2 regions of the Chitinophaga sp. MM2321 genome follow, and region 2 is predicted to be linked to the other one. Evidence: riboswitches for the same ligand, from Rfam matches in the RefSeq annotation. Region 2 holds a riboswitch; the other holds the start of a gene.

Region 1 (5,335 bases), 1.1 Mb from region 2:
GTGGTATCTTTATTGCTTTCAGCTGTTGCAACGCTGGTGGCGCTGCGGCAGTATCCCACGACTGTGATAAAAGCAGGAGAGAATCTACATACAGCTTGCCCCGCAGGAAAACCGCTGTTTTCTCTTCCTTGTCGGCCAGCAGGCCTTGCATTTGTTGTTCAGCGGCTGTAGCGCCTATAGCAGTATCAAGATGTGCGTTAATTTCCTGTAAGTCGTTTATATAGGTATGTAAGTGCGTAGGGTTGTAAGTGAGTGTATATAAACGGAAATTATTGTCTGCTGCATACAACAGTTGCACTGCCTGATCAATATGCCCTGCATCCGTTTTTGTAGCAACCAGGCTTTTTACCACTACGCCCAGCTGATCAGATGCCCGCTTGCGGAGAACAATGATCATGAAAAAGGTAACCAGTATGATTACCATCAGGATGAGTATAGCGAAACGTAAAAAGCTTTTTCTTTCGTGGGTATTATACATTGTTGGGTTATTGGCAGTTACGGTTTACGCCGCATTGGCGGGCCAAAAATAAGTGATTTTAATCTTTACAGCTAATGCTATATTTATGACTAAATGTTTTATAGGTATATAATTTTTAATAACTTAGATATACATATTATTTATTAATGTATTGTTTTTTATTTTAAATCAAAGATAGAACTAAATCTTATTAAAAGGTAATCCGTACTTTGTATGGCGTAACGTTTTTTTACCAATGGCAAGTATAAAAAAGTACCTGGTTGTACTATTTTTTCTGATCGCTTTCTTACCGGCTGCTAAAAGTCAGTATGCCTACCCGGATCCCGGCTATCATTTTCTTACGGGGAAAGATTATATCCAGGATAGAAATTTCTACCTGTTTACTTTATTTGAAAAGATGCCTGCCATTGCCCGGATAATGGCCGGGGATACCACTATGCAACGTATCGGAAAAACATACGTACAGCGTGTGCCCCATTCCGTTAGTCTCAATATCACAGCTATAACAGATCCGTTTTTATTTACAGGAGAGGTGATCAGCCGCATCGGCAACACACTGCCTGATTTATTGACCCGGTATCCGGCGGAAATGGAAGGACTGGTGAAAGCCATGCGCAGCAGCGGCTTGTTTCAATTGTACGCAGCGATGCCCGATACCGCATTACTTGCCCGTGCCTGGAAGGATGCGGCGCAAGGAGTAAACTATATCATTAACGCCTATACGACCAATAAAGGATTCCGTTATGCAGCCATTGATTCCGCTGTATATGATGTGTCATCCCCGGCCTATAAAATAAAAGTGACGCAGGCGTTGAAAGATGACGGTAATAGCAACAGGCGCCTCTTTTTCAGGCCCTCCCTCGATCTTGCACTGGCCTTGCTGCGCCTGAACAAACGTGATGAATGCGCGCGCTATGAGCCGCTGTCGGATACTAACAGCGAGGCTTACACGCAATTGAAAAAAACTGACTGGGATAAATATACCTTTTCCGCCCTGCTGATCCTGGGTGCGGGCCCCGGCAATACAGACGCTATCAGCGATGCCGGTAAGAACCGCTGCCGCATAGGGGCAGACCTGTTCCGTAAAGGTCTTGCTCCCTGCATCATCGTTTCCGGCGGACATGTACATCCCATCGGCACCCCGTTTTCTGAAGCAGTGGAAATGAAGAAGTACCTGGTGAATGAACTGAAGATCCCCGCAGCCGCTGTGATCCTGGAGCCTTATGCCCGGCATACCACTACCAATATCCGCAACGCGGTGCGCATTGCCTGGCGCAATGGCTTCCCCATGAATAAAAAAATGTGCTGTGTGTCCGATCCCTTTCACCTGAGCTATGTGAGCGGAAGTATCTTCAACCTGCGTTGTATGCAGGAGCTGAGCTACCTGCCGGCCACGGAAATAAAACAGGCCGATCTGTATTTCCTCTCTTTTATACCGGATCTGAAATCTTTACAGGCCGATGCCCGGGATCCATTGGACCCCTGATAAAATATTTTCGGGTTTTATACGTCTTATATAAAAATTAATATTCCAACAGCATCTAAAAACACTCAATATTTTAACCATGTCAAACGAATCTATTCAGCCTTTATATACCATCCTGGGGGCAGGTGGTATCATTGCCAATGAGCTGTGCCTGGAATTGACGAAGAACGGGAAACAGGTCCGCCTCGTAGGCCGCTCTCCCAAAACATTTGCAGGCATCACCAACCTGGTAACCGCCGACCTTACCGATTACGCACAAACGAAGCAGGCAGTAAATGGCTCCGCCATCGTTTTCCTGACCGCAGGTCTTAAATATGACAGGAAACTATGGGCTACTGCATGGCCTAAGATCATGACCAATGTGATTAATGCCTGTAAGGAAGCCGGCGCTAAACTCATCTTCTTCGATAACGTATATTCCTACGGGTTAGTAGACGGCCCTATGAAAGAAGATACCACGTATCATCCTTCCAGCCATAAAGGGGAGGTTCGCGCGGCTATTGCCACCCAATTAATGGATGAAGTGAAGGCGGGTAATATGACTGCTTCCATAGCACGTGCAGCCGATTTCTACGGCCCCGGCGCAGATAAAACCGGTTTCCTCAACCTCCTGATTATCGACCGGTTTAAGAAAAACAGCTCCGCGATGTGGCTGGGAAAAGATAATGTAACCCATAGTTATACTTTTACGCCCGATGCCGGCAAGGGACTATACCTGCTTTCCCAGGACGCGCAATCATGGAACCAGATCTGGCACCTGCCTACCACCAATCCCGCTCCCAATGGTAAAACTTATGTGGAGCTGATTGCGGGGCAAATGGGCATTAAGCCCCGGTACATGAAGCTGGGCAGTTTTATGATCGGCCTGTCCGGATTGTTTGATACCACCATAGGGGAATTAGGGGAGATGCTGTACCAGAACAATCATCCCTATATTTTTGACTCCTCCAAATTTGAAAATTATTATCAATTCAAACCAACATCTTACGAAGAAGGCATACGTTTAACATTGGCTAAACAATAGTCTACTGAATTTGTAGGAAAATAAATTTGGTGGTTAATTTTTCTGCTTTATCTTTGCACCAGTTCTTTAAGTTGCTTATCAAGAAAGGAGTAGGGAAATGGCCCGATGATACCTTAGCAACCTTCACTGCACAAGCTTTGAAAGGTGCTGCATCCATCCTGATCAGATGTCAGGAAAGATAAGTTTTGATTTTCGAATTTTTTGATTTTCGAATTTTTGAATTTAAATACCAAAATTCGAAAATCAAAAAATTCGAAAATCCCACTCTCTCTCTTGATTTGCTCCGCAAGAACGTTTTTTATCAAACTAAAAAAACAATCAAAGATGAGCACAATCACAGAACTGATCCATGCTATTCCCGTAGACCCGCAAACCGGCGCCATTGCTGTGCCTATCTACCAGACTTCTACATTTGTACAGGAAGCACCGGGTGTAAACAAAGGTTATGACTATGCACGGTCCAATAATCCTACCCGCGCGGCAGTAGAAAAAATTATTGCACAGCTGGAAGGTGGCGCCGCTGCATCTGCCTTCTCCAGCGGACTGGCAGCCATAGACGCCGTATTGAAACTGCTTAAATCCGGGGATGAAATTGTAGCCGTAGATGATATCTATGGTGGCGCTTTCCGCCTCTTTCATAAAGTGTATGAAAAATTCGGGATCCGGGTAAACTATGTTGATACTTCTGATACGCAGGCCGTCTTCCATGCCATCACACCCGCTACCAGGCTGATATGGCTGGAAACGCCCACCAATCCCACGCTGAAGATCTCTGATATTGCCGCTATAGGTCGTATTGCAAAAGCACACAATTGTTTGTTTTGTGTAGATAATACCTTTGCGTCACCGGTGCTGCAACAGCCATTGTCATTGGGGGCGGACCTCGTGATCCACAGTGCTACCAAGTATCTCGGCGGACATAGTGACCTTATCGCCGGGGTAGTGATAGCCAAAACGGAGCAGCTGGGAGAAGAAATAAAGTTCTATCAGAATGCCTGTGGCGCCATCCTGTCGCCATTCGACAGCTTCCTGCTGATCCGTGGTATTGAAACCCTGCACCTGCGTATTAAACAACACGGCATCAATGCACAAATCATAGCGGAATACCTGGCAGAACATCCGGCGGTAGAAAAAGTGTTCTATCCCGGTTTGCCATCGCATCCGGGACATGAGCTGGCAAAGCGGCAGAGTAAAGGGTTTGGCGGGATTATTTCTTTTACTTTAAAAGATGATAGCGCCGCTGCCGCCACCACTTTTGTTACCTCCACGCATTACTTTAAACTGGCGGAAAGCCTGGGCGGCATTAAAAGTTTGCTTTGTCATCCGGCTGAAATGACGCATAAATCTATCCCTGCTGAAAAGAGAAGGGCAGAAGGGGTAAGTGACAGCCTGATTCGCTTATCTGTAGGGCTGGAAGAGTCGGCCGACCTGTTGGCCGACCTGGAACAGGCTTTTAAGAAACTGCCGCAGCACGCCCGGGCAGAAAGCGTGCTGTCAGCATAGCCGCTACGTTATCTCCCGTCGCATTTAAAATAGTGGCCAGCGGATCAACCAATGTTCCGATGATCAGCAGCGGCGGGAGGGCTTCTACCGGGAACCCATATACGGACATGACCAGCAACTCGCCGATATAGCCGCCATTGGGAATACCGCCTTCCACGATGCTCACGATCACGGTTATGCCCATGGCCATCAGCACGGTATCTACACTGTTGAAACCTTTGCCGAACATCGCAAATACAACGGCCATTTTTATGATAGAAGAAATGCTGGAGCCATCTTTATGCAGGGTAGCACCTAGCGGCACTACCACATTGCCAATGGATGCCGGTACGCCCATCCGTTGCACCGCTTCGAGGTTGGCAGGAATGGTAGCAATGCTGCTACCGGTGCCCACCGCGGTTAAGGTGGGAATAATATTGTTTTTCCAGAAGATTTTAATACCATTAAAACCACCCGCTACAAAAGCATAAAAACTAAATCCGACTATAAAATAGATAGTACCGAAACCATAATAAATACCCAGTGAGTGTGCATATGTGCCAAACAATTGCGGCCCTACCGTGCCCACCTGGTAAGCAAAGTAAGCACCCAGGCCCACGGGCGCTATTTTCATGATCACCGCCAGCAGGTCTTTCATGACCTCATTACCGGAGTACAAAAATTTCCGGAACGCTACACCACGCTCACCTGCACGCATGGCGGCCAGGCCCACCAGCACAGAGAAAATTATAAAGGGCAACATGTTTTTACGGGAAAGCAATTCGTAAAATTCACCGACACTCAACAGCCGTGTCAGCTGTTCACCGAAGTTGCCGGGGCTTTCCACATCTACGGCGTGTGACAG
Region 2 (5,335 bases):
CCTATTCCATCGCTTACCGAATTGTAAGGCAACATATGCATTAAAAAAGAACTGTTTATTTTCTGTGGTAGCCATGATCGGCACTTTTTTGCTGTACATTTCCGCATTCACCCCTATTTCCAGGGCACTTACCACCTCATTGAAATGTGCCCAGTCGAACCGCATCCCTAATTTGGCATGTAAGCCCGGAACCACGCTCAACTCGCTCCAGCCCTTTCCGAAGCCTGCACCACCGGTAATTTTGGAGAATTCCAGGAAATTTCCCGGATTATTGGGATCATATTTTATTTCTTCCACCTGGTCGCCGGCCTGGTTCTTTACATTCAGGTAGTAAGGCTTCAACAGGCCCAGAGACACGCCACCATAATAGATCGCGCTTACTTCCACCCCGTTCTTGTTCCCTTTACCACCAATCAGGTAACGTTGACCAGCACCCAGCTTCGCCTGGTAAAAATTATTTTGTTTACCGAAGATAAAAGGCCGGTCGGTACTATAAAAACCGCCACCAGCACCCTGGCGCTTATCTTCTTTGGGGTCTTTCTTCTCCGCAAATTCAAACTGGAAATAATTAACAGCCTTCCTGCTCTTACGGTAACCCATTTCCAGGAAACCGGACCAGCCATCGGTATTCAAACGGCCGCCTATCGAAAAGTCACGCTGGAACACATTTTCCCCCTCCTCCTGTTCACGGAAGATCGCTATCTTCTTCAGCTTACGCTGCTCTTTTTCATCTTTCTTAGACTGTTCCGTTTGCCTGCTGGTGGTTTGCGCTTGCAAACTACCCGTGATCGTTGCTAAAAACAGGATTAAGTATATTTTTTTCACAGTGATGGGCTATTATTATAATAAATAAACGCTTGAATAAAGGTATTGTTATGTTAATATTACAAACGTACCTAATTTTTTTTAGTTTGATAAGGCTCTTACCCTGCCTTTTAACTTGTTCTAAAAATACACTTATTTTACAGTTTGATTACCAACCATACAAAGGACTTTAAAACTATACATCATGCAAACAGCGGAAATTATCTACACCGGCGAATTACGGACTACAGCAACCCACCTGCGATCAGCCACCGTCATTGAAACAGATGCACCGGTAGATAACAATGGAAAAGGTGAAAGATTCTCTCCTACTGACCTGGTAGCCACGGCCCTCGGCTCGTGTATGCTTACCATCATGGGCATCAAGGCAAGAGATAACAACTGGGCCATCGAAGGCACCAAAGTGAGTATTCAGAAAATAATGGGTACAGAACCACGTCGCATTACCGGCGTAACCATCGTATTTGATTTTCCCGGTACCCATAACCTGGGAGAAAAAGAAAAAACCGTCCTCGAAAGAGCAGCACTCACCTGCCCCGTCGCCAAAAGCGTACACCCGGACCTTGTACAGGATGTAACCTTCAATTGGTAAGGCACTATTTAAGAATTTTTTGATTTACGAATTTAGGGATTTGAAATGCAGCGGAGATATGTGCGTATACGGTTATCTCCGCTGCATTTCAAATCCCTAAATTCGTAAATCAAAAAATTCCTAAATTCCTACATCTTTTCCCCGCCCAATATCTTCATGCCTATTGCGCATTTCAGACATCTCTTTTCATCGCAGTAATATTGCTTCAATTGCAGGAGTGCCTGCGATTCCATGGCGTTTTCCTGTGTAACGCCCAGCTTTTCCCAGGCATTGGTAATCTTGTTTTTTTCGGCGGGTAGCTGCTGGAGGAAATGCAGGGCTTTCTCCTGGTAATAGCGGGTGTTTTTTTGTTGTCCATAGAGGTAGAGAAGCGGTAGCACCGTATTGATTAAAACGGCATGCACGGCCTGTTTGCCGGGGCGGTGGGTGGCAGTTACCGGTTGCCCGAAACGGTAATGCTCCTGCCAGTACGCTGATGGCCGTACGAAAAACAACCGTTCCAGTTCTCCAAGTTCTCTTGCCTCCAGGATGCGGGAAAACAAATGCGATGTTTGCTGCATCAGGGTGGCAAAGGCGGCCAGCCGCAGGGTAGGAAAAGATGCAGGCCGCATCCGCAGCCAGTTCCAGTGGTGCGGCGCTATTGGCTGGAGCTGATATTTATGCCGCAGGTGCAGGTACTCCCGCTGTAACTGCAACGGGTATACGTCGATGAAGTCCGCTTCCAGCATTCCCGCCTGACCAAAAAGCAGGGCTTCCGTTAGCAGCGGCTGGTGCTTATGCCGCATGAGGATATTATAGGGCAGCGATTGCGCCATTTGCAGGAACGGCAACGCATTTACCGGCATGCCATAGCTCTGTGCTACTGCCCAGTAGCACGCTTCTTCCCAGTTATATTTATTGCATAACAGCCAGGCACGTAGTCCGTTCATCTTGTTTTCCCAGCGTTCGGCCAGCAGCCGCTCTTTCCAGCTGAGCCAGATGAGCCGGGAGATATCGCCGGCACTATCCGCACAAGGCACAAAGGAAGCCGACTGCCGCAGCCATTCATAGCGTTGTAGCAACAGCTTGGGGATATACTGCTGTAATTCAAGACAGGGCGCATCTCCCGCCTCACGCTGGGGCAGGTCATGTACAAATACCACGTGCAGGATGATCCGCCCGTATTGTTTATTGTGCTGATGCCCATGCCGGAACCAGTCGGATGTGCTAAGATGCAGTTCTACGGCGCCTGCCCATACAGTATTGCCGATCCTGATCTTTGCCCCCGTAAAATCGGGGCCGCTGTGGTGATTCTGCCATCCGGGGTAGATGATCTGTAAAGGCTCACCCGTAGTAGTTACCAGGTTATCCTGCTTAAAAATACGGCACGCCCATATATGCTGAAAAAGCTCTTCGGAGAGCGGGGGGTTAACATGCATAAAGATATGGTTGATTATTAAAATACTATTAGCTAAAGATAATAAAACATCACCTCCGGTAAAAAAATTTCTGCTCCTGATTTGGAAAATTGATCAAACTGCCTTTACCTTTGCACCCAGTTCTTATACATCACTTATCCAGAAAGGCGGAGGGACTTGGCCCTGCGATGCCTTAGCAACCTTTCCTGATTTAATTATCAGGAAAAAGGTGCTAATTCCTGCCCCGGTGCAAGTCGGGGAAAGATAAGTTGGCAGAGATAATTCTTCACCAATATAATATTGAAAAGAGCTCTTCCAACAAACGGAAGAGCTTTTTTATGCCCGCTCCCGCCCACTTCCTGGATTTGTCGTTGTTTAAGTAGATTTTTAATGATACCGTTGCAGGGTAATACCTGTACAAACAGACATCGTTAAAAAATAATTTAATAAGATGAAAACAGCTACACAACTGATTCATAGTATTCCGATAGATGAGTTGACAGGCGCTATTTCAGTGCCCATCTACCAAACATCTACCTTTGTACAGGAATCGCCGGGCATCAATAAGGGTTTTGAATTTTCGCGGGCTAACAATCCCACGCGGAAAGTGTTGGAAGAACTGATCTGCAACCTGGAAGAAGGCTACGCAGGTTTCGCCTTCGCCAGCGGGATGTCTGCTATTGACGCTGTACTGAAGCTGTTGAAAACCGGCGATGAAGTAATGGCCGTAGAAGATACTTACGGTGGCATCTTCCAGATCTTCAACCACATGTTTGAACGTTTTGGGATCAAAGTAAACTTCGTGGACACCAGCAACCTCGATAAAGTACTGGCTGCCATCACGCCCAATACCCGGATTATCTGGCTGGAATCCCCTACCAATCCAACATTGCGCATCTCTGATATCAAGTCTATCAGTAAAATTGCCAAACAACATAATATCCTGCTGGCAGTAGATAATACTTTCAGTACCCCTTTATTGCAGCAACCACTCACTTTGGGCGCCGACATGGTTATCCACAGTGCTTCCAAATACCTGGCCGGTCACTGCGACGTGATTGCCGGACTGGTAGTGGTCAATTCCAAGTCGCTCGCTGATCAGATCCGCTATAACCAGAATATTTCCGGTAGTATCCTCAGTCCGTTCGACGCCTGGCTCACGATCCGTGGTATAGAAACCCTGGCGCTCCGGCTGGAAAAGCAATGCAGCAATGCCAGCGCCGTAGCCAACTGGCTGGCCGCGCATCCTGCGGTGGATAAAGTATTTTATCCGGGTCTTGTTACCCATAAAAACCATCACATTGCGCGCAAACAGCAAAAAAGTTATGGCGCCCTCGTGAGCTTCTCCTTAAAAAGCGATAATATCAAAAATGCGATCCGCATCGTGAACGCTACCAAGCTGTTTAAACTGGCGGAAAGTTTTGGCGGTGTGAAAAGTATGCTGGCTCATCCGGCTACCATGACACATCGAACGATACCGGAAGCATTCCGGAAAAAAACAGGTTTGCAGGATTCCTGCATCCGTTTATCAGTAGGCATAGAAGATGCCGAAGACCTGATCAACGACCTGAAACAAGCACTGGATAAATTAAACCATCCGGCGGGTAAACAAATCACTGTTTTACAATAAGCTGCCTTACTAACGCTGCCGGCTACACGCTGTCAGTATCGTATCAGCAGCCTCAAGTTTGAAAAAAAGTATGGAAAACAAGATCATCAATTTAGGTATTTTTGGATTCGGTGTCGTAGGACAAGGACTGTATGAAGTTTTGAACAGAACAAAAGGTATTAATGCACGCATCAAAAAGATCTGTATTAAAGACCCTAACAAATCAAGACCTATTGACAGCAGCTACTTCACTACCGATAAAAATGAAATCCTGGAAGATCCTACCATAGACGTAGTAGTAGAGCTGATAAATGATACGGAAGCCGCCTTTGAAATTGTGAGCACTGCGCTCCGCAATGGCAAAGCAGTAGTAAGCGCCAGCAAACGCATGATTGCTGAAAACCTGCCCGCTCTCTTCCAGTTACAAACAGAAAATAAAGTGCCCTTCCTGTACGAAGCCTCCAGCTGCGCCAGTATTCCCATCATCCGCAACCTGGAAGAATATTACGACAACGACCTGCTCAATGCAGTGGAAGGCATCTGCAACGGATCTACCAACTACATTCTTACCAAAATATTTGAAGAAAACCAGAGCTTTGAAACGGCCCTGCAAAAAGCGCAGGAACTGGGCTTCGCAGAAACCGATCCTACACTGGACATAGAAGGATACGATCCTAAATACAAACTCGTCATCCTCCTCCTCCACGCTTTCGGCACCTTCGTGAAACCGGAAGAAGTGTATAACTTCGGTATCCACCACCTCAACGACTTTGATATCCAGTTTGCCAAACAAAGAAACTGTACGGTGAAACTGATTGCCCAATGCCGCCGGCAGAACGGCAACGTGTTTGCATACGTGCTACCTCATCTCATCAAAGAACATAACCTCCTCTATGATGTGTATAATGAGTA

Evidence for each region. Region 2 has a riboswitch for S-adenosylmethionine ahead of ABQ275_RS03280 (PLP-dependent aspartate aminotransferase family protein). Riboswitches for the same ligand answer to the same signal wherever they lie in the genome.
Region 1: another riboswitch for S-adenosylmethionine. It lies ahead of ABQ275_RS07780 (PLP-dependent aspartate aminotransferase family protein); the one in region 2 lies ahead of ABQ275_RS03280 (PLP-dependent aspartate aminotransferase family protein).

Annotation. Positions count from the first base shown of each region.
Region 1 is NZ_OZ035533.1:2,003,825-2,009,159, forward strand. It holds gene ABQ275_RS07765 (ATP-binding protein) at 1-478, opposite strand, end outside; gene ABQ275_RS07770 (YdcF family protein) at 714-1,964, shown strand; gene ABQ275_RS07775 (NAD-dependent epimerase/dehydratase family protein) at 2,044-2,988, shown strand; SAM riboswitch class I at 3,061-3,173, shown strand; gene ABQ275_RS07780 (PLP-dependent aspartate aminotransferase family protein) at 3,313-4,491, shown strand; gene ABQ275_RS07785 (dicarboxylate/amino acid:cation symporter) at 4,442-5,335, opposite strand, start outside.
Region 2 is NZ_OZ035533.1:878,056-883,390, reverse strand. It holds gene ABQ275_RS03295 (hypothetical protein) at 1-825, opposite strand, end outside; gene ABQ275_RS03290 (OsmC family protein) at 1,010-1,417, shown strand; gene ABQ275_RS03285 (DUF2851 family protein) at 1,546-2,835, opposite strand; SAM riboswitch class I at 2,967-3,085, shown strand; gene ABQ275_RS03280 (PLP-dependent aspartate aminotransferase family protein) at 3,266-4,444, shown strand; gene ABQ275_RS03275 (homoserine dehydrogenase) at 4,515-5,335, shown strand, end outside.